One region of the Staphylococcus sp. 11262D007BW genome, then DNA from elsewhere that is predicted to be linked to it. Evidence: predicted binding sites of a transcription regulator. Region 1 holds the regulator's gene; the other holds the start of a gene.
What was found. Region 1 encodes NrdR, which represses ribonucleotide reductase genes. Its sites were predicted from a motif close to AACACNATATATNGTGTT; they were not measured.

Region 1 (11,054 bases):
TGTAAAGTTACTTAAATATATGTGATTTTTAAGACTTGTTTAAGTTATAATGAAGAAAAATAGTACTAGGAGGTAACGGCATGGCCCAAAGAGTGCTTGTTGTAGATGATGAGCAGTCCATTGTGACATTATTAAAATATAACCTTGAACAAGCAGGTTACATCGTTGAAATTGCACAAGATGGTGAGGAAACTTTAAATAAAGTTCAGGAAGTAAATCCAGATTTGATTGTATTAGATGTAATGTTACCAAAAAAAGATGGTATTGAAGTATGTAAGACAATCCGATCTGATAAAAATCAAGTACCAATTTTAATGTTAACAGCAAAAGATGATGAATTTGATCGTGTGTTAGGTTTAGAATTAGGTGCAGATGATTATATGACTAAACCATTTTCACCACGAGAAGTAGTCGCGCGTGTTAAAGCTATTTTAAGACGTTCTTCTCAAGTACAAACAACAAATAACTCTGAAGAAGATGAAGATATTCTTATTGGTTCTATACGCATTCGTCCAGATTATTTTGAAGTTTATCGCGACGGAGAACTGCTGGAATTAACACCAAAAGAATTTGAATTATTACTTTATCTTATTGAGCGACAAGGCCGTGTAATTACACGTGAACATATGTTAAATTCGGTATGGAATTATGAATTTGCTGGAGATTCTCGAATCGTTGACGTACATATTAGTCATTTACGTGAAAAACTTGAAGAAAACCCTAAACAACCTCAGTTTATTAAAACGGTGAGAGGATTAGGCTATAAGTTGGAGCGTCCTAAATAAATGATTAAATTTTACCATAAGCTTTTAATGATACTTACAACGATTACAGTTGTAAGTTTTCTTCTATTAGGCTTTATTGTACATAATGCAATTTATACAATCTCTGTGAATCATCAAGAAAATGAACTGACCAAACAATCCCAACAAATCCTTTCTTTGTATAATTCTCAGGATGAATCTAGAATTCAGTTATTGGCTAATATTTATAAAGCGAATATGATGATTATTGATGGCAATGACCAAACTAAATTTAATTCTGGTAATAATTATGGTATAGAAAGTCAAAATGAAGAGATTCTACAACAACTTCAAACAGACCGTAGTGCTTATATTTTAAATAGTAAAGATGGCGAATATCTATATGGTTTTAAAAGTAACAATATCACAATTTTAATCAGTGGCACTTATACCATTGTTTACAATTTACAACTCGAATTTTGGAAATATCTTATTTTAATTTGTCTCTTCTTTATTGCATTAATTTATTTTTCTGTACGCTATATCAATCGGACTTATATTCAACCTATTAATGAAGTGTCATATGCCGCTTCTTTATTAACAGAAGGGAATTATAAAGTACGCGTGCCGGAAAGTAGTGTAAAGGAAACAAAAGATTTATACGTTACGATTAACGTATTAGCAAGACGGTTAGATTATTTGAATAAAGAACAAAAAATTCAACGCAATCGATTGGTGACGACGTTGGAAAATATTCCGAGTGCTGTGTTAATGATAGATAAACAAGGTATCATTGTTTTAGCCAATCAAACGTATTATGAAATCTTTAACCAAACTGAAAATATTGAACAACACAACTATGAATTATTATTACCTGAATCAATCAAATCATTAGTCGTTAAAAGTTTTAAATCTGAGCAATCTAAACATGAACAAATTGAAATTTATGTCAATAGTATTCATCAGAAGTTTTTTGATGCGTCATGTGTTCCGATTTTATCAAGACATCGTAAACAATTAGAAGGCATGGTCATCGTGTTACATGACATCACGAAATTAAAGAAACTTGAAAATTTAAGACGTGACTTTGTTGCGAACGTCTCACATGAACTTAAAACGCCAATTACATCGATGAAAGGATTTACAGAAACGTTAATAGACGGTGCTAAAGATGACCCAGAATCGTTAGATATGTTTTTAAATATCATTTTAAAAGAATCTAACCGTATTCAGTCTTTAGTAGAAGACCTCTTAGATTTATCCAAAATAGAACAGACTCAAAAAATTATAAAAGAGCCGATGAATTTATCTGAGGTAGCTCAATCCGCTCTGTCAGTGATGCAACCCATTGCTGAAGAGAAATCAATTCAATTGATTGATGCGATTGAACCTGATACGACTATTTTAGCTGAAGAAAATAAAATATCTCAGGTCATGGTTAATTTACTGTCTAACGCAATTCATTATTCACCGGAACATCGCTCTGTAAAGCTTAGTGTCTATACTGATCAACACGCAAAAGTAATAGAAGTAGCGGATGAAGGTATTGGAATGAAAGAAGAAGATAAATATCGTATCTTTGAAAGATTTTATCGAGTGGATAAGGCGAGAAGTAGAGCATCTGGTGGTACAGGGTTAGGCTTATCCATCACTAAGCACATTGTAGAAAGTTATGGAGGTAGTATAGAAGTAGAATCAGAATTAAATGTTGGATCTACTTTTAAAGTGATTTTTCCAGAAAACTAAATGACTAAATAGAAAGTTTAAAAGATAAAATAATGACGTCTTTATGTTAAAAATAAGTAAGGTTACCATTAAGGTTTGGGGTCCGAACAGGCTTTAATGATACTTCTAAACTTATGATTATTAAACATAAAGGCGTCATTTTTTGAGAAATTGAAAGGTGGCATATATCTTACATAGGATATTCTTTAAATCACTTAAATGATAGAAATCTATAAATCATCTTAAATCGTTTATTGCTCTTTTCCTTAATATGATAAAATAAAATCAAATGTAGATGGAGGGACTAATGTGGATAAACTTATATTAATAGATGGTAACAGTTTAAGTTTTAGAGCATTTTATGCGTTACCTTTACTTCAAAACAAGTCGGGAATCCATACGAATGCGGTTTATGGGTTTACACGTTTATTAGAAAAAATTTTAAAAGAGGAACAACCCTCACATTTCCTTGTTGCATTTGATGCTGGTAAAACGACATTTCGTCATGAAACTTATCAAGATTACAAGGGAGGACGTCAAAAGACACCCCCTGAGTTGAGTGAGCAATTTCCATATATTCGTCAATTGTTAGATGCATATCATATCGAACATTATGAACTGGATAATTACGAAGCTGATGATATCATTGGTACATTAAGTAAAGAAGCGGAACAACAAAATATGGAAACCATTATTATTACGGGAGATCGAGATTTAACACAATTAGCCTCTGACAATGTTACAATCTATTTTACAAAAAAAGGGATTACAGAGGTTGATCATTATACACCGCAATTTATTGCAGAAAAGTATAATGGTTTAGTACCATCACAAATTATTGATTTAAAAGGATTAATGGGCGATTCATCAGACAACATTCCAGGCGTACCTGGTGTAGGTGAAAAAACAGCTTTAAAATTATTATCACAGTTTAATACAGTGGAAGGTGTCTATGAAGATATAAACAATGTTTCAGGAAAGAAATTAAAAGAAAAATTAATCAATCATAAAGATGAAGCAATGATGAGTAAATCTTTGGCAACCATTAATCGAGAAAGTCCAATTACCATTACTTTAAAGGATACGGAACTACCTCAATCGATTGATGAAACCCAAAAAATACAATTATTTAAAGAACTGGAATTCCGTCAATTGTTAGAATCAATCGATCCGGAAAGTTCGGAGATCCAATCAACTCAAAAAACGTTTGAGCCTACTTCTGATATGTCAGTCGTCGATTTTTCAAAATTAGATAAAGCTACGATTCACATAGAAGTGGCGGGTCCAAATTATCTTAAAGATGCTATGTTAAAATTTGGATTATATGATGGTGATCATTTTGTAGTGATTGCGCCTGAGACGGTTTCTGAATACCCTGAATTAGTGGCGTGGCTTGAAAATCCAGAAACTCAAAAATTTGTTCATGATGCTAAAAAAACGTATATTGCGTTACACCGTTTAGGGATAAAAGTTGAAAATATCACTTTTGATACAATGCTAGCGAGTTATCTCATTGATCCATCACGTACAATAGACGATGTACAGTCGGTGATGATGCACTTTGATCAGACATTTGTGAATGATAACATCTCTATTTATGGCAAAGGTAAATCCTTTAAAATTCCAGAAGATGATGTATTAGATGAACATATCGCCTCAATTCTTGATGCGATTCAAACGGTCTATCCACAAATGTTAGATGTCTTAAAAGAACACAACCAACTAGATTTACTGAATGATTTGGAACTGCCTTTAGCTTATATTCTTAGTCAAATGGAAATCATTGGTGTGCATACTGATATTGAGACACTTAAAGAAATGGAAGAAGAAATTCAAACTCAATTAGACGAACTCATTCAATCAATTCATGAACAAGCTGGAGAATCTTTCAACATTAATTCTCCTAAACAGTTAGGTGTCGTTCTATTTGAAAAGCTACAATTACCAGTCATTAAAAAGACAAAAACAGGTTATTCCACTGCAGTAGATGTGTTGGAAAAACTACAAAATGAACATCCAATTATTGATGACATATTAAAATATCGTACATTGTCAAAATTACAATCGACTTACGTTGAAGGTTTACAAAAAATGATTTGGGATGACGGACGCATTCATACACGATTTAATCAGACACTAGCGCAAACAGGACGTTTATCTTCAGTAGATCCAAATCTTCAAAATATACCAATTCGTTTGGAAGAAGGTCGTCGTATTCGCAAGGCTTTTAAATCGACACATGAAGATTACGTAATATTGGCTGCTGACTATTCTCAAATTGAGTTGCGTGTTTTAGCGCACATTACTGGAGATGAAACATTACAGCAAGCCTTTAACGAAAACGAAGATGTGCATACCACTACAGCGATGAAGGTGTTTGGTGTAGAGGAAGAAGAAGTGACTTCTCTTATGAGAAGACAAGCGAAAGCGGTCAATTTCGGTATTGTATATGGCATTAGTGACTATGGTTTGAGTCAAAGTTTAGGTATTACACGTAAAGAGGCTAAACAATTCATCGATGACTATTTAAATCATTTTCCAGGTGTCCAAAAATACATGGAAACGATTGTTCAAGATGCGAAACAAGATGGCTATGTAGAGACGTTATTACACCGCCGTCGTTATATACCAGATATTACGAGTCGAAACTTTAATAAACGAGGGTTTGCTGAACGAACAGCGATGAATTCTCCTATTCAAGGTAGTGCCGCAGATATTATTAAACTGGCGATGGTCCAATTTCATAATGAAATGAAAACACAACAATTTAAGGCTAAATTGCTTTTACAAGTACACGATGAGCTCATTTTCGAATTACCAAAATCCGAAGTTGAAGCATTTACTGAAATGATTGAAAAGATTATGACCAATGCTTTACAATTAGATGTTCCATTAGCGGTAGAATCTAATTATGGACCAACTTGGTACGATGCAAAATAGAAAGAAGGTTAGTGAATGCCAGAATTACCAGAAGTAGAACATGTCAGACGTGGTATTGCGCCTTTAATCACGCATCACCAAATTCAAAATGTCGTTTTTTCTGAAAAGGTGATGTTAGGTAAATCTAATGGTAAAGAAACGATTATTAAAGGTATGACGTTGGACGATTTTAAACAAGCAACGATAGGGTATACGATTACACATGTTGATCGACGTAGTAAATATATTTTACTGCACCTTGAAAAACAACAAGATCAGCGTATGGTCATTGCCCATTTAGGTATGTCTGGTGCATTTTTTGTTGTTTCTAATATTGAAGATATTCCTATCCCTAATTTTAAAAAGCATTGGCACGTGATTTTAGAGTTGGATAATGGTCAATTGCTTGTTTATTCAGATGTGAGACGTTTTGGAGAGTTGCGGAATGTTCAAACATTATCGGAGTATCCTTCCATATTAGATATAGCACCAGAACCGTTTTCAAAAGAAGCGGAAGCGCATTTTTTAAAACAATTTAATGATAAAAAATATCAGCGTATGCCAATTAAACAAATGATTTTAGATCATAAAGTTGTAGCAGGTTGTGGTAATATATATGCATGTGAGGCTTTATTTAATGCACAAATTGATCCTCATACGCAAGCGCAATCGCTAACATTAGATAAGCGGAAACGTTTATTTCAAAGTATTATTCGCGTTTTACAGATGGGAATCGATTACGGTGGTACAAGCGTATCTGACTATGTGCATAGTGATGGTCAGCGTGGTACCATGCAAGATCATTTATCCGTATATAAGCAGTCTGAATGTCCAGTCTGTTTAAATCCCATTCATACAGATGTTATTGGAGGACGTAATACTCATTACTGTCCAAACTGTCAAAATTAAAAGGAAGAGTGAAAAGATGCCAAAAGTTATTGGACTAACAGGAGGAATTGCGACAGGGAAGTCGACTGTAGCAGAATTACTCCAAATACACGGTTTTAAAATTGTAGATGCAGATGTTGCTTCACGTAAAGCTGTTGAAAAAGGGTCAAAAGGACTTGAAGCTGTACGTGAAACATTTGGTAAAGAAGCAATCAATGAAGATGGTGAAATGAATCGTCAATATATTGGTGATATTGTTTTTTATGACGACGAAAAACGAGAACAACTTAACCAAATTGTACATCCTATCGTCAATCAAATTATGTCTGAAGCACGTGATCGTTATTTAGAAGAAGGTCACGATGTCATTATGGATATTCCTTTATTATTTGAAAATCAACTCGAAGACACTGTAGATGAAGTATGGTTAGTCTATGCTTCTGAACCTATTCAAATTGATCGATTAATGGAACGAAATCAATTATCCATTGAAGATGCTAAAGCACGCATTTATAGTCAAGTCTCAATCGATAAGAAAAGTAGAATGGCGGATGTCGTCATTGATAATTTAGGTACAAAATTAGAATTAAAGCAAAACCTCGAAAAAATATTAGTAGAAAAAGGATTTTTAGAACCTTATGATTCAGAGGAAGATGCTTAATTAACAAAAGCACCTCACCTAAGTATGAGAGGGCGAGGTTGGAACAAAAGCGTTCAGGATTTGAGCAGAAACGAACGAAAAGCTAAAATTGTTTTTCAAATTTTGGCGAATCGTGAACTTTCTGCCGAAAATCCCGCTTTTGGGACACCGTTAAACGGCTTTCCAGAGCATTAGCGCTTTATGTCTCACCCCCCTCATGCGTAGGTGAGGTTTTTTTAATATCATAATGAAACGTTTTACAATAAAGAAGTAAAATTTATTGAAGAAAACGATTTCATTCTGAGTTCATTATGTTATACTAATTTTGTAATAAGTATAACATAATTTTAAGGAGTGCTTTATACATGACGACAAAGATTGCGATAAATGGATTAGGCCGTATTGGACGTATGGTTTTAAGAATTGCATTGGACAGAGAGGATATCGATGTAGTAGCAATTAACGCAAGCTATCCATCTGAAACAATTGCCCACCTTATTCAATATGATACGACTCATGGACGTTTTGACAAAGAAGTAGAGGCGTTAAACAATGGTATAAAAGTAGATGGCAAAGAAATTAAACTTGTTTCAGATAGAAATCCAGAAAACCTACCATGGCGTGATCTCGGTATAGATATTGTGGTTGAAGCAACTGGTAAATTTAATCATGGAGATAAAGCGGTTGCCCATATTAAAGCAGGTGCGAAAAAAGTTATTTTAACTGGCCCATCTAAAGGTGGAGACGTACAAACAATTGTAAAAGGGGTTAATGATGACGCACTAGATGTTAATCAGTATGACATATTTAGTAATGCATCATGTACTACAAACTGTTTAGCGCCTGTAGCTAAAGTATTAAAAGATCAATTTGGTATTAAAAATGGACTAATGACAACAGTACATGCAGTCACAAATGACCAAAATAATTTAGATAATCCACACAAAGATTTAAGACGTGCGCGTGCAGCATTTGAAAGTATTATTCCAACTTCAACAGGTGCAGCAAAAGCATTAGCATTAGTATTACCAGAATTAGAAGGTAAATTACACGGTATGGCTTTACGTGTACCAACTAAAAACGTATCTTTAGTAGATTTAGTCGTTGATTTAAATCAAACAGTAACATCAGAAGAAGTTAATAAAGCATTTAAAGAACATGATTTAGATGGTGTCATTGATGTTTCGGAAGCACCACTTGTATCAGATGACTTTAACACGGATTCACATTCAGCAATTATCGACGCACCATCTACTATGGTAATGGAAGATTCTAAGGTCAAAGTGTTAGCATGGTACGATAATGAATGGGGTTATTCAACACGCGTAGTAGACGTATTAGAACAAATTGCTCAACAATTATAATTTGAGATATCATTAATATATAAACGGGTTTAAGGTCAGAGTACTCATGAAAAAGGACTCTGTACTTTAAACCTTTTTTGTTTGAACTGCTACTCGTTAGCACCTTATTTAAAATAACGATACAATTTAACAACTTTTGATATCGTTTCGTTTATAGTATAATTAAACAAAATTAAAGAGTAAGAAGGTGACAGAGTCGTGAAATGTCCAAAATGTAATCATACGCAATCTAGAGTAGTAGATTCTAGACATGCAGATGATATGAATGCGATTAGAAGAAGAAGAGAATGTGAACATTGCGGTACACGTTTCACAACTTTTGAACATATAGAAGCAAGTCCACTGATTGTCGTTAAAAAAGATGGGACGAGAGAACAATTTAGCCGAGAAAAAATACTTGATGGACTTGTGCGTTCATGTGAGAAAAGACCGGTGCGGTTTCAACAGTTAGAAGATATTACAAATAATGTAGAATGGCGTCTAAGAGAAGATGGTATTGCTGAAGTGTCTTCAAGAGATATTGGAGAAATGGTGATGAATCTTTTAATGAATGTCGATCAAGTGTCGTACGTTCGTTTTGCGTCAGTATATCGTGAATTTAAAGATGTCAATCAATTATTAGAATCAATGCAAGGCATTTTAAATGAAAATAAGCGGAGTGAATAGTATATGTCATTTGTAAACTATCAAAACGGATTAAATCCACATGATGGGTTTATTGTTGTGCGCCAATTTCAATTTGAAACGCGTCATCTTGAAATATTGTCGCGCTTATTTACACCGCTCATAGGTGCACAAGCCATCGGTATTTATCAATTTTTAAATCAATTTAAGGATATTACTTTTGATGAAGGTGTGACGCATTATGTTGCTATGGCTGAACTTAAAATGAATTTGAGTGATTTTAGATCATCACTCGATTTATTAGAAGGTATTGGTTTAGTTAAAACATATGTTAAACATTCAGATCAATCTACTCAATTTGTATATGAATTATTACCACCACCTTCTGCGCAATCTTTTTTTAATGATCCGATGTTATCCATTTATTTTTATGAAGTAGTAGGGCCCCAACGTTATCATCAGTTAAAAAAACAATTTTTACCGAAGCACTTTGATAAAACAGGTTATACAGAAGTGACGAAAAAATTTACGGATGTATTTAAAGTGCCAAAACAGGTACCATTTAATCGTGATCATGCATTGAAAGAGACGGAATATAATGGGGTAGATTTAACAGATGTTGATTTTGATTTTGACCTTTTAGCTGATATGCTTCAGTCGCATTATATCGGTCAACATATACTTACTGAACCTAATAAAACGATGATTATTCAATTAGCCACACTCTATCGCTTATCACCTGATGTGATGAAAACGATTATTTTAAAATCACTCAATAGTGACCAAACGTTATCTTTAACAGATTTACGAAAACAAGCTCAAAATTACTATTTAATCGAAAACAATCAACAACTCCCTTCATTAAAGACACAACAGGTGAATGAGGATCAATCGGCCAAAGAATCAGTGCATGTTAAAAATTGGGATGAATGGTTTGAATTAATGGATCAAACAAGTCCAATTGCTATGTTGACATCATATGGAGGCTCAGAACCACCTAAGTATCAAAAACAAATGATTGAAGAATTGATGCAAAGAGAAGGATTTAGTTTTGGGGTCATTAACATTTTGTTACAATTTGTAATGCAAAAAACAGATAATAACTTACCGGAAAAATATGTCTTTTCCGTTGCTTCTACTTGGAAAAAAAGTGGCGTAACAGATGCAAAATCAGCTTACCAAAAAGCAATGGAGATTCAAAAAAATCAGGAAAAAGCTCAACAAAAATCCTACGAGACGGCCAAATCTTCTAAACCATCGAAATATTCTAAGCAACAACCTAAACAACCGCGTTGGATTACGCATCCGGAAGAGTTTGAACATAAGGAAGAAGATCAAGAAGCTTTAGCGAAAGATAAAGCGGCCTTCTTAGAGAAATTAAAAAACAAACGTCGAGCAGGTGAACGCTAATGCAACATTTTAATCAAATAATAGGGAAGCATTCTGATATCGAGAAGCGTATTGAAAAAATCAAACGCCAAGTATTGAATGACCCTGATGTGAAGCAATTTTTAGAAGCGCATCAATCAGAAGTGACGTCTCAGATGATTGATCGTGATTTAAATATATTACAAGAGTATAAAGACCAAGAAAAAAGTTATACAGACAATCACACGTATGAAAATTGCCCAAACTTTGTAAAAGGTCATATTCCTGAACTGTATATCGAAAATCAATCTATCAAAATTCGTTATAAACCTTGTCCATGTAAGATTCAACACGATGAAGAAAAACGGACAAATAGTATGATTACTTCTTTTCATATGCATCCTGATACATTAAATGCCAAAATTAAGGATATATGGATGGATTGGCGTAGTCGCTTAGAATTAGCGATGCAATTGGATGATTTAACAGATGCCATCATTGAAGGTAAAACAGTAAAAGGCTATTACTTATATGGTGAATTCGGTACAGGAAAATCGTTTATTCTTGGTGCGATTGCCAATGAACTGAAACATAATCATGTACCATCAACAATTATTTATGTGCCGGAATATATTCGCACTTTAAAAAATGGTTTTAAAGATGGTACAACTGCTAAAAAAATACAAGAAGTTCGAGATGCAAAAGTTCTATTTTTAGATGATATTGGTGCAGAAGATATGACGTCTTGGGTACGTGATGAAGTGTTAGGACCTATTTTGCATT
Region 2 (11,054 bases), 790 kb from region 1:
AATCAAAATCATTTAGTTTCCATCCAAAAGTTTGGGACAAAGTGGTAGAAAACTGATACATTGGAAATATCTTGAGAAATAGTGAATTACCGTTAAAGAAATGAGGATCACTTTATGAACAAGAAAAAGGTCTTTTATTTAATACTACTCATTGTCACCGCTTTGATTCATTTTCTCCTTCCTGAAATTACAGGTCATAATCATATTTGGGTTCGGTCGTTTGGTATTATTCCTTTTATATTCTTTGTTTTATTTTTATTTGCTTCAGAATCGAGTAGGAGAATAACCATTATTTGGTTATTCGTCCTCTCACACCACCGTGCGTACGGTTCCGTACACGGCGGTTCAATATCTTGCGTAAGCCAGCTCTGCGAGGTGGACTAAAGGTATTAGTCCCCACTCGTAGAGTTGTTTTGTTGTAAGCGCACGATGGACTTCTTTTACACTTGAGAGTCGCCAATACTTCTTACGTGATTGTGAAACTCTCATTGCGCTATCATGGTCAAGTCCATATTTACGTAACATTTTGTATTTTGTTTTCGTTTTCTTCCATCTTTTAAGAATCAGTTGTCTAATACGACGGTTTAGCCATGATTGTACTTTTGTTAAAAAGCCTTTAATAAACCCTCTACCAAAATAATTTATCCACCCTCGAGTCACTTGATTGATTTCTGTTATAATCTGTCTGAAGGTACCTGGTCTATTTCGTTTCGTTAGGCGTCTTAAGGAGCGTTTTAAACTTCTTTTTGCTTCCATAGTCGGTCTGAAACGATAAATGCCATTTACTTTGGTCATTAGACAACTCAAGAACTTTAAACGTGTGACTGCACCTACCTTGCTCTTTTCCTTATTTACAATAAGTTTAAGATCCTTTTCGATGAATTTTGTCACACTCTCCATAACACGTTGGCCTGCTCGTTTTGAACGCACAAAGATGACGAAGTCATCAGCGTAGCGAATAAAACGATGTCCACGTTTTTCCAGTTCTTTATCTAATTCATGCAGATAGATGTTACATAATAGCGGCGATATAACGCCACCTTGCGGTGCACCGATTTCTTTATTCTTGTAGTTACCATTGAGGTCAATGGCACCAACTTGTAGACTTCTACGAATGAACTTAGAAATAGTTTTATCCTGGATATGACGCTCAAATAGATATATTAACTTGTCATGATTTAACATATCAAAACATTGTTTTAAGTCGCAGTCGACTGCGACTGAATAACCTTCTTCATAGTATAATGCACATTGCTTCAATGCAGTACCTGTACTACGATTTGGTCTGAAACCATGACTGTGATTTGAAAATGTACGGTCAATTTTAGGTTCAATGACTTGTTTAATGGCTTGTTGGATAACTCTATCTCTTGCGACAGGAATACCCAACACTCGTTTTTTCCCATTTGATTTTGGGATTTCAACTTTCCTTACTGCTTGTGGTTTGTATGTACCATCAAGCAGTTTCTTTCGAATTTGAGGAAAGTACTGCGAGAAGTGCCTATTCAAGTCACTAACACTCATACCATCAATTCCAGGTGCACCTTTGTTCTTTCTCACTTTCTTAATTGCTTTTTCAATGTTGTTTGGTCTTACAACAAGTTCCATCAAAGATGGAGACTCACGATACATTTCTTTCATTTCACCTAAGATTTACTGTACACACTTATATATCCTTTTTTCGTTCCACTACTTATCTTTCTATAAGTTGCCGGTATAAACCGTTTTCTGCACACCGTAAATCTATAACCTCCATTCTTTACTTTGTATTTAATATTGTTCAGTCCTTCGATATGTTTATACCTACTATGACTTCTGCTGATTTCTCATAATTCGTTGTTACTACGATTCTACGAATCGCTTATGAGACCTCCCCGGGTAAGGTGTAACCTCTTTCCACTCATGTCACCACATCATTTACTATATAGAACTCGGGTAGTATAGGACTTTATCTTGTATAGCAGATTCATCCATTCTACATAGCCTTAGTATGATGTTTCTGTTCGTCAGTGCGAGTGTTTGCGTCCGACTTCCTTCAGATTCCACTTCGCAGTGGACACCCTTGTCCTTCGCTAACAGTTCCTACTACCAAGCCTGTAACGGACTTTCACCGTCAAGATGTTACCCATGCCGGGCGCACTACAAAAAATCCACGTGATTGATTGCTCAATCCACGTGGATTTTACCTTTAATTCTTAAGACAAGCGAGGGTCACTGTCTTTTTTAATGAGCATGGTCGTGTTCGTCATGCTCATCTTCTGCTTCGATTTTTTCATCTAAAGCTTTATTGATGTTTTTAATGTTTTCTTTCATTAATGTTTGGAAAGTTTCATCTTTGCTTTGATCTTTCGTTACAGCTTCCATATTATTGAATTTCAATGGCTCTGCTTCTGTTTCTTTACGAATCGTATCTGTCACTTTATTAGACACGTTTTCTTCATATAAAATGTATTTCGCACCTGTGTCATTAATCTCTTTAATGATATTTGTTAGTTCTTTTTGAGATGGGTCTTCAGAATTTAAACCTTGTACCCCTTTTTGTACGAAACCATAACGGTTCGCAAGATAACCTAATGATTCATGAGAAATGAATACCGCGTGACCTTCATGACCTTCTGTTGCTTTCTTCATATCTTGGTCTAATCCTTTTAAATCTTTTAAGACGTTATCGGCATTTTTTTGATATTCCTCTTTATGTTCAGGATCTTTTTCGCTTAATTGATCTCGAATTTCTTTAACAAATGTTTCATCTAATTTAGGATCTAACCATACATGTGGATCGTATGCGCCATGTGAATGTTCATGCGCTTCTTCATGATCTTCTCCTTCGTGCTCATGATCATGTTCGTCTGCTAATAACGAAGATTGATCTACTTGATCTTCAAGCGATAATTTGTGATCGTCTTCTTTAATTGCGCCGGCTACTTTTTTCGCCACAGGATCTAAATCGTCCCCAGTATAGACGAATAAATCAGATTTGCTGGCATCCATAATATCTTTTTGAGACGGCTCATAACTATGCAAATCTGCACCTGTTGGATAGATCGAATTGACTTCCACATGATCTCCGCCAATCTGTTCCACAAACGATTGCAGTGGGAAAACGGTTGTTGTCACTTTTAAAGCCTCATCAGAGCTGCCTTTAGTGCTACTTGATGATTGTTCATTATCTTGTCCACATGCAACGAGTACAACACTTGCTAACACTGCAGTTGCCATAAACTTTATACCTTTTTTAATCATGTGTCCTTCTCCTTTAGTTTCATTTAGTAATCATTACGATTTAAAATTATAAAGGATATTCTATTAAAGCGCAATGTCTTTTGGAGATTTATTTCATATTTTATGATATTCATAAAAAACCCTTAACACATTGGGCGTTCAAATGGTTAAGGGTTTCTATTCTAAGATAATAAGTTTTTTACTTCTTGAGCTACAAGTTTAGCAGAAGCTGGATTTTGACCAGTCACTAGACGACCATCCACTTCTACGTGCCCTTTCATGGGTACTTTAGATTTGCGATAAGTTGCATCTTTTGTTTTTAATTCCGTTTCTAAAGCAAATGGCACATACTTTTTACGATTGGCGAGCACTTCTTCTGCATTTGAAAAACCGGTTAACGTTTTGCCATCGATAAAGAAATGATGGTTGGCCTGTTTCACTTCTAATAATGCACAAGCACCGTGACAAACTGTTGAGACAATGCCTCCACGGTCATAAATGGTATTAATCGCCTTTTCAATATGAGGATTACCTGGGAAATCAAACATGACACCGTGTCCACCTGTAAAATAAATCACGTCATATTGAGATGGATCCGCTTCACTAATTGATTTAGAGTGTTGCAAAAGATTCATAAATTGTGAGTCATCATAATAAGCCTTAGATATACTATCTAGTGTCACAGCATTTAAACTGACCGGATCAAGCGGCGTTGCGCCACCATTAATATTAAAAATATCAACTTGATAATTCGCATCATCTTTAAATACATCATAAAAGTGCACAAGTTCGCTCAACCACAATCCTGTTGGTTTATCAAAACCATCAAACTGATCATGACTTGTATTAACAATCATTATCTTTTTCATAGCAAGCCTTCCTCTCTAAAAGTGTGTTGCTTATGTTTACCCATTTTGCTCATCTTTATGTTTCATCTTGTAATGAATCAATCGATTGTGTAATGTGCGCTAATTGTTCTTCTTTTAAAAATTGTGCGGCTTGGTTAATTGGCACGTAGTCTTCCCATTCTTGGCGTTGTGTTAATAACTGTTCAAGATGATTATCTTGATTAACTGGGGCGTCATTCATTTCTAGTTCACTCCTTGTCAATTGCTTTAAATGCTTTTTCTAAATCGTTAATAATATCATCTATATGTTCAAGTCCAATCGATAAACGGATGGTTTCCGGTTCGATACCTGCTGCTTTTTGTTCTTCTATAGTGAGCTGTTGGTGTGTCGTAGAAGCTGGATGAATCACGAGCGACTTCGCATCACCTACGTTGGCTAATAACGAAAATAATTCCAAGTTTTCAATCCATTGGCGACCTGCTTCATAGCCACCTTTCACACCAAATGTAAAAATAGAGCCAGCCCCTTTTGGTAGATAACGTTCTTTTAATGGATAGTAGTCACTTGATTCTAGTCCTGCATATTTTACCCAAGTGACAAGTGGATGTTGTTCAAGATAACGTGCCACTTTTTCAGCATTGTCCACATGTCGTTCCATACGAAGCGACAATGTTTCTAACCCTTGCGTTAGTAAAAAAGCATTAAATGGTGATAATGCTGCACCTGTATCACGTAATAGTGTTGTACGAATTTTAAAAGCAAGTGCCGCTTCTTGAAACGCTTCTGCAAAAATGATGCCATGATAAGATGGATCTGGTTCACTCAGCGCTGGGAACTTCCCATTTTGCCAATTAAAGTTACCCCCATCAATAATGACACCACCCATTGTGGTACCGTGGCCGCCGATAAACTTCGTCGCAGAATGAACGACAATGTTTGCACCGTGCTCAATCGGTCGGCATAAGTATGGTGTCGCAAAAGTATTATCTACTATTAATGGTATACCCGCTTCTTGTGTAATTTGTGCAAGTGATTCTAAATCTTCTACATTACCTTCAGGATTACCTATTGTTTCAACAAATACACCTCTTGTATTCTCCTGTATAGCTTCTTTTACATCATTAACATCTTTTGTATTAACCAAAGTGACCTCAATACCATATTTCGGCAATGTATGCGTAAACAATGTGTGCGTGCCACCATACAAAGTCTCACTCGCAACAATATGTTCGCCACTTTGTGCCACAGATTGAATCGCATATGTAATCGCCGCCATACCAGAAGCAACAGCTACACCAGCCACGCCTCCTTCAAGTTCAGCAAGACGTGTCTCTAATACCGTAGTCGTTGGATTCATTAACCGTGTATAAATATTCCCCGGTTCTTGTAAACTAAATAAATCCGCCGCATGTGCTGTGTCATCAAACGTATATGATGTCGTTTGATAGATTGGTAACGCTCTGGAGTTGGTTTGTTCGTCTACTGCTTGGCCAGCGTGTAATTGTAACGTTTCAAATTGATAATCTGTCATCCCTATTCCCCCTTAACAAAAAATAAAGCCTATCCTGAAAAGATAGACTTTAAAAAATAGACATCTTATCTCTCAGGTTCATTACCTGTAGGAATTAGCACCTAACTTAATAGGTTGCCTGGCTTCGTCGGGCCTATCCCTCCGCCAATCGCGATAAGTCATGATTCATTTGTTTTAAATAAGAATAACGTCATTGTATAGCACACACACTCGAAAGTCAATGATTTATCTGAATTTTTATTATAATGCGAAAGTTTAGCGGTAACCATTTTGTTTCAAACAAAACCCACTCAACCGTATTAAAAACATTTTAAAATGCAAGTGAATTAACATTTCTTAAGCATAAGGAAATTGCTAGTTTAAATGGTTTCTATATTGCTCGCGTTCCTACAGGCCTCGCTCGAACTAATCAAACCTTCATAATACTTTAAGGAAAAATCAAGGTTCACCTACTCACTAACGTTCGTATGTGTAAGGATGACGTAATTCACTATGTTCATAAATCATCCTTTAGGATTTCTCACTTCGGCGTGATCTGTCAGGAGTCTCGCAACCGAAACCATTTAAAATAATTGCTCAGTAACATAGAGAAACATTTGAGTGGTTATGGTGCACTTTTGATTTCGAGGTGCTTTCCACTGATTGCAACCTTAGCCGAGACTTCTTTGGCATAGAGCCGAAACCGAAAATCCATTTTGTCTTCTTATTTAACATTCTATAAAAGACAAAATTAGTTGAGGTGAGGCGCCTAGAAACGCGAGGCGTAAAGGTGCAATCACTATTACTTTAATCACTGAGAAATACGAGTCATAAAGGTGTTAATAACTTTAAATATATCTAATCATTTCCCCTTTATCATTACTTCCTCTACTCAATATATATTGCTTTTGATAGGTTATGGGTTCGGCGGTATGTAGGGATATGAATGACCCGTTGATTGAGCGAACCTTTATATGGAAGGTTCGGCCGATATAAATGTTGAATAAACATTCCATCAACGAGGACATCTACTTTTTCTAAAAGTGGACGTCGTTGGCTATCACGCCATAGCCACTCGAATTGGAAACCTGACCATACCCAAATAGATTTTGTCTTACCAAATCGCTCACGAAACGCTTCAATTAACGCGCTCGTTACCTTTAAATTACAAAATGGTTCGCCACCTAAAATACTCAATCCGCTAATATAATCTGGTGCACATGCTTCCAAAATATCGTCAATCATTTCATCGACAAAAGGTGCGCCATATCGAAAATGTTGCGCTGCCACGTTATAACATCCTGGACATTGAAATGGACAACCTGATACATACACACTACACCGTACGCCTTCTCCATCTACAAAACTATGATGTTCAATTTTGGCAATATAACCAGAACCTTGTCGAATGGCTTCAGCGATCATGATTTAGGCACCTTCATATGTTTAACACGTGCGCACATTTCTTTATGACGCCCCTCAATAGTTGGACGTTGCACTGGGTTGCCTAAATAACCACATGTCCGTTTTACCACATCGACTGTCGATGGATCATCATTACCACAATTTGGACATTGATAGCCATGAGGGGTTGTATCAAAATCACCTTCAAACCCACACTCATAACAACGATCAATCGGAATGTTGGTACCTAGATAACTAACACGATCATACGCATAATCCCATACAGCCTCTAGCGCTTTCACATTATGATCCAATTTTGGATATTCACAATAATGAATATAACCGCCACTCGCATAATAAGGATAATCTTTTTCAAAATCGAGCTTTTCAAATGGCGTCACGTCTTTACGTACATCGTAATGGAAAGAGTTTTGATAATATCCTTTATCCGTTATATTAGGTATCTCACCAAAACGGTCATAATCTAAACGACAGAAACGATCGGTCAAGGACTCACTTGGCGTACTATAGATACTGAACCATACATCTTCTTCCTCTGTCCATTGATATTGGTAGGTTTGCATTTCTTTTAAAATTTCCAATGTAAATTGTTTCGCTTCAGGGTTTGTTTCCCAATCTGCCCCATAAAACACAGTCGCTGTTTCATATAAACCGATATACCCCATCGAAATCGTCGCACGTTTTTCCTTAAATAATGAAAAGACGTCTTCTGTTGGGTCTAATCGATGCTTAAAAGCGCCACTTTGATATAAAATTGGTGCATTATCAGGTGTGGCTTGTCGTACACGTGTAATACGGTACACTAATGCATCATGTAGCACCTGCATCCGTTTATGAAAAATCGTCCAAAATCGTGCTTTATCACCCTCAGATTCTATTGCGATTCTAGGTAAATTTAAGGTCACTACACCTAAATTGCATCGCCCATTATTCTCATGCGCTCCTTGGTCATTGTGCCATGCCGGTAAAAAAGAACGACATCCCATCGGTGCTTTAAAATCACCAAGTAATTCTACCGTTTTATCATAATTTAAAATATCAGGATACATGCGTTTCATTGAACATTTTAAAGCCAATTGTTTTATATCATAATTGGGATCTTCCGGTGCAAAATTAGTCCCTTTTTTAATCGAAAAGACCAGTTTTGGGAAAATAGCAGTAATCCTATCTTTCCCTAGTCCTTTAATGCGGGTTTGTAAAATCGCTTGTTGAATTTTACGACTTAATTCATCTTCTCCTAGCCCAAATCCTAACGTTACAAAAGGCGTTTGGCCATTTGATGTATACAACGTATTAATTTCATATTCTAAACTTTCGATTGCGTCTTGAATGTCAGCCGTTACTTGTTGATCAATATACGTTTCACGTTGATCAGGGGCCACAAATTGAGCTGCTGTTTGTGTATGTTTTTCTTGATTATAACGTGCATATGTACTGAGTAATTCATCGACACGGTCAATGGTACAGCCGCCGTATTGACTACTAGACACATTGGCGATGATTTGTACTAATTGGGCTGTCGCTGTTTGTATTGACTTTGGAGAGGTTACTTGGGCGTTACCAATTTGAAACCCGTTCGCAAGCATTCCTTCAGCGTCGATTAAACAACAATTCGTTAGTGGTTGAAATGGATGATAATCTAAATCATGAAAGTGTATATCACCCGATTGATGTGCCTCTGCAACATGTTTAGGTAACAACTGATCGAGCGCATACACTTTAGATACAACGCCAGCGGTTAAATCTCTCATTGTCGAGAACGTAGCGCTGTCTTTATTCGCATTTTCGTTGACCACTTTAGGATCTTTAGTCATGAGACCTTCTAGTGCTTTTTCTAATTGCTTCATCTCACATCTCTCCTACATATAGTATCTAATTTTAATACTAGACACTATATATAGTACATTCAAATTAAAATAAGCCCGTTAACCAATTTGTCATTTCTTTTCAAACATTATGTGAACATAAAATAGCACAACATTTAAATGGTTGAATAATGTAATGTTATATTTCAAAAATACTATTTGAGACCTAGGTTCAACTGTTTTTATTGACGTTATTTCGTGGGCACATAAACGGTCATCGTCGTGCCGTGGCCAAGTTCACTATCCACTTTGATATTGCCTTCTAGTTGTTCACTAAGTGTTTTCGCAATATACAAGCCTAAACCTGAGCCACCTGTTGTTTTATGGCGAGACTGTTCTACGCGATAAGTACGCTCAAAAATGCGAGGTAAATCTGTTTCGGCAATACCGATGCCCTGATCTGTTATCGCAATCGCAATATCGTGATCCTCTGTTTGCGTTACCCGAATATCAATTGACGTTCCCGCTTCTGAAAACTTTAATGCATTATCCATAATGTTCATTAAAATACGTTCAAGCGCTTGTTGATTTTGATGAAATGGCGCAATATGTTTATCAATATCCACATTCAACGTGCGCTGTTCTTGTTGTAAACGTTGTGCATAGGATTCTAAAATAGGCAACAACAGTTGATCCATATGAATCAGCGTGGAGGTATGCATTGAGTGATTAATAGTCATCACATCCGTTAGCTCATCAAACATTTGTGATAATCGATCAGCTTGTTCAATCAACACACCATATGCTTTTTGCGTCGCTTGGTCTCCATGAATAATGCCATCTTTTAACCCTTCTGAATAAGACTTGATACTGGCCAAAGGTGTCTTCAAATCATGGGCTAAATTTTGAATAAGCTGTATTTTTTCTTCTTGTTCCTCTTTAATCATAGCCATTTGTTTTTGAATTTTTGTAACCATTTGATCAAACGACATACTCAGTTCTTGAATTTCTCTCGGACTTCGAATATTTAAACCAGTCACATCGAAATGCCCTTCTGCCACCTTTTGCGTTTGGTCATTTAATCGTTCAATCTTTTTAATGGTGGGCACAGTAAAAAACAAGCCAAGCACGAGCGTCACCATTGCTGATAATAACGAACAAAGCGTTAGAAATATCGCAAAACGACCATCAAACCACATCAATTTATACAAAATATAAAATAAAACCGTTGTGAGACTAATCGTTACAATGAACGAAACGACGAGTTGTTTACGTAATGTCATGAGCTCACCTTCTGAAACTTGTAGCCTAACCCCCACACCGTTTCAATGCGATAGTCGTCATAATGATGTTGTTCTAACTTTTCACGGATACGATGAATGTGAACATTAAGTGTATTCATATCTTCAAAATAATCATATCCCCACACTTGTTCAAGAAGATCTGTTTTAGATAATGCTTCAGATTCGTGTGAGGCAAAATGCCACAATAGTTCGAATTCTTTAATTCGAAATGCAATTGGCTGTTCTCCTACCATTACCTCTTTTGTTGAGTTGTTGAGGGTTAACCGACCACATTGAATAACCGCTTTAGGTGCGACAGTGACCGTATTCACACGATGTAGTAAATTTTTAACGCGTATCACTAGTTCTCTCGGGCTAAATGGTTTTTTAATATAATCATCCGCCCCTAACATTAAGCCGTAAATTGTATCATGTTCACTCGTTTTGGCTGTTAAATACATATAGGGAATATCTAACCCACGTTCTTTCATCGTTTTTACAACTGTATACCCGTCCACTTCAGGCATCATAATATCTATGACCATAACATCAATATGTGTGTCGAGTGCTTCCAAAGCTTGTTGTCCATTATTTGCTATAGTGACTTGAAATCCTTCATACTCAAAATACGTTTTACAAATCTCTCGAATGTCTTGTTCATCATCCACTATGAGAATATGTGCCATTGTTATCATTCCTTATCGTTTTACGCTTGATGAAATGATTCAAACTTATTTGCTCTAACGTCCGTCGATTCATCAGCAAAATGACAAACACAACAAGTTGAAGTGGATAAGTAAAAATCATATCAGCTAAAATATAATTTACCATAATGAACACACCAAAAGCACTTGCCGTGTAGGACATAATCCCTAAAATTAAACCGAGTCCGATGGCAATCTCTCCTAATTGTACGGCCCATTTAAATAATTCAAGGTTATGAGCAATCACTGTTTCAAA

Region 2: a site for NrdR is predicted at 8,894-8,911, ahead of nrdD (anaerobic ribonucleoside-triphosphate reductase). Genes of this name have one in related genera too.

What each region holds. Positions count from the first base shown of each region.
Region 1 covers NZ_JBPWPJ010000001.1:1,100,449-1,111,502, reverse strand. Annotated here, with positions in the region: gene ACEE93_RS05410 (response regulator) at 81-785, shown strand; gene pnpS (two-component system histidine kinase PnpS) at 786-2,489, shown strand; gene polA (DNA polymerase I) at 2,778-5,408, shown strand; gene mutM (bifunctional DNA-formamidopyrimidine glycosylase/DNA-(apurinic or apyrimidinic site) lyase) at 5,424-6,296, shown strand; gene coaE (dephospho-CoA kinase) at 6,313-6,936, shown strand; gene ACEE93_RS05385 (glyceraldehyde-3-phosphate dehydrogenase) at 7,281-8,279, shown strand; gene nrdR (transcriptional regulator NrdR) at 8,478-8,945, shown strand; gene ACEE93_RS05375 (replication initiation and membrane attachment family protein) at 8,949-10,313, shown strand; gene dnaI (primosomal protein DnaI) at 10,313-11,054, shown strand, end outside.
Region 2 covers NZ_JBPWPJ010000001.1:1,885,543-1,896,596, forward strand. Annotated here, with positions in the region: gene ltrA (group II intron reverse transcriptase/maturase) at 346-1,632, opposite strand; gene ACEE93_RS09265 (metal ABC transporter solute-binding protein, Zn/Mn family) at 2,224-3,243, opposite strand; gene ACEE93_RS09270 (type 1 glutamine amidotransferase domain-containing protein) at 3,405-4,091, opposite strand; gene ACEE93_RS09275 (hypothetical protein) at 4,147-4,311, opposite strand; gene ACEE93_RS09280 (O-acetylhomoserine aminocarboxypropyltransferase/cysteine synthase family protein) at 4,319-5,602, opposite strand; SAM riboswitch class I at 5,665-5,762, opposite strand; gene nrdG (anaerobic ribonucleoside-triphosphate reductase activating protein) at 6,470-7,006, opposite strand; gene nrdD (anaerobic ribonucleoside-triphosphate reductase) at 7,003-8,853, opposite strand; gene ACEE93_RS09295 (sensor histidine kinase) at 9,063-10,094, opposite strand; gene ACEE93_RS09300 (response regulator transcription factor) at 10,091-10,780, opposite strand; gene ACEE93_RS09305 (DoxX family membrane protein) at 10,755-11,054, opposite strand, start outside.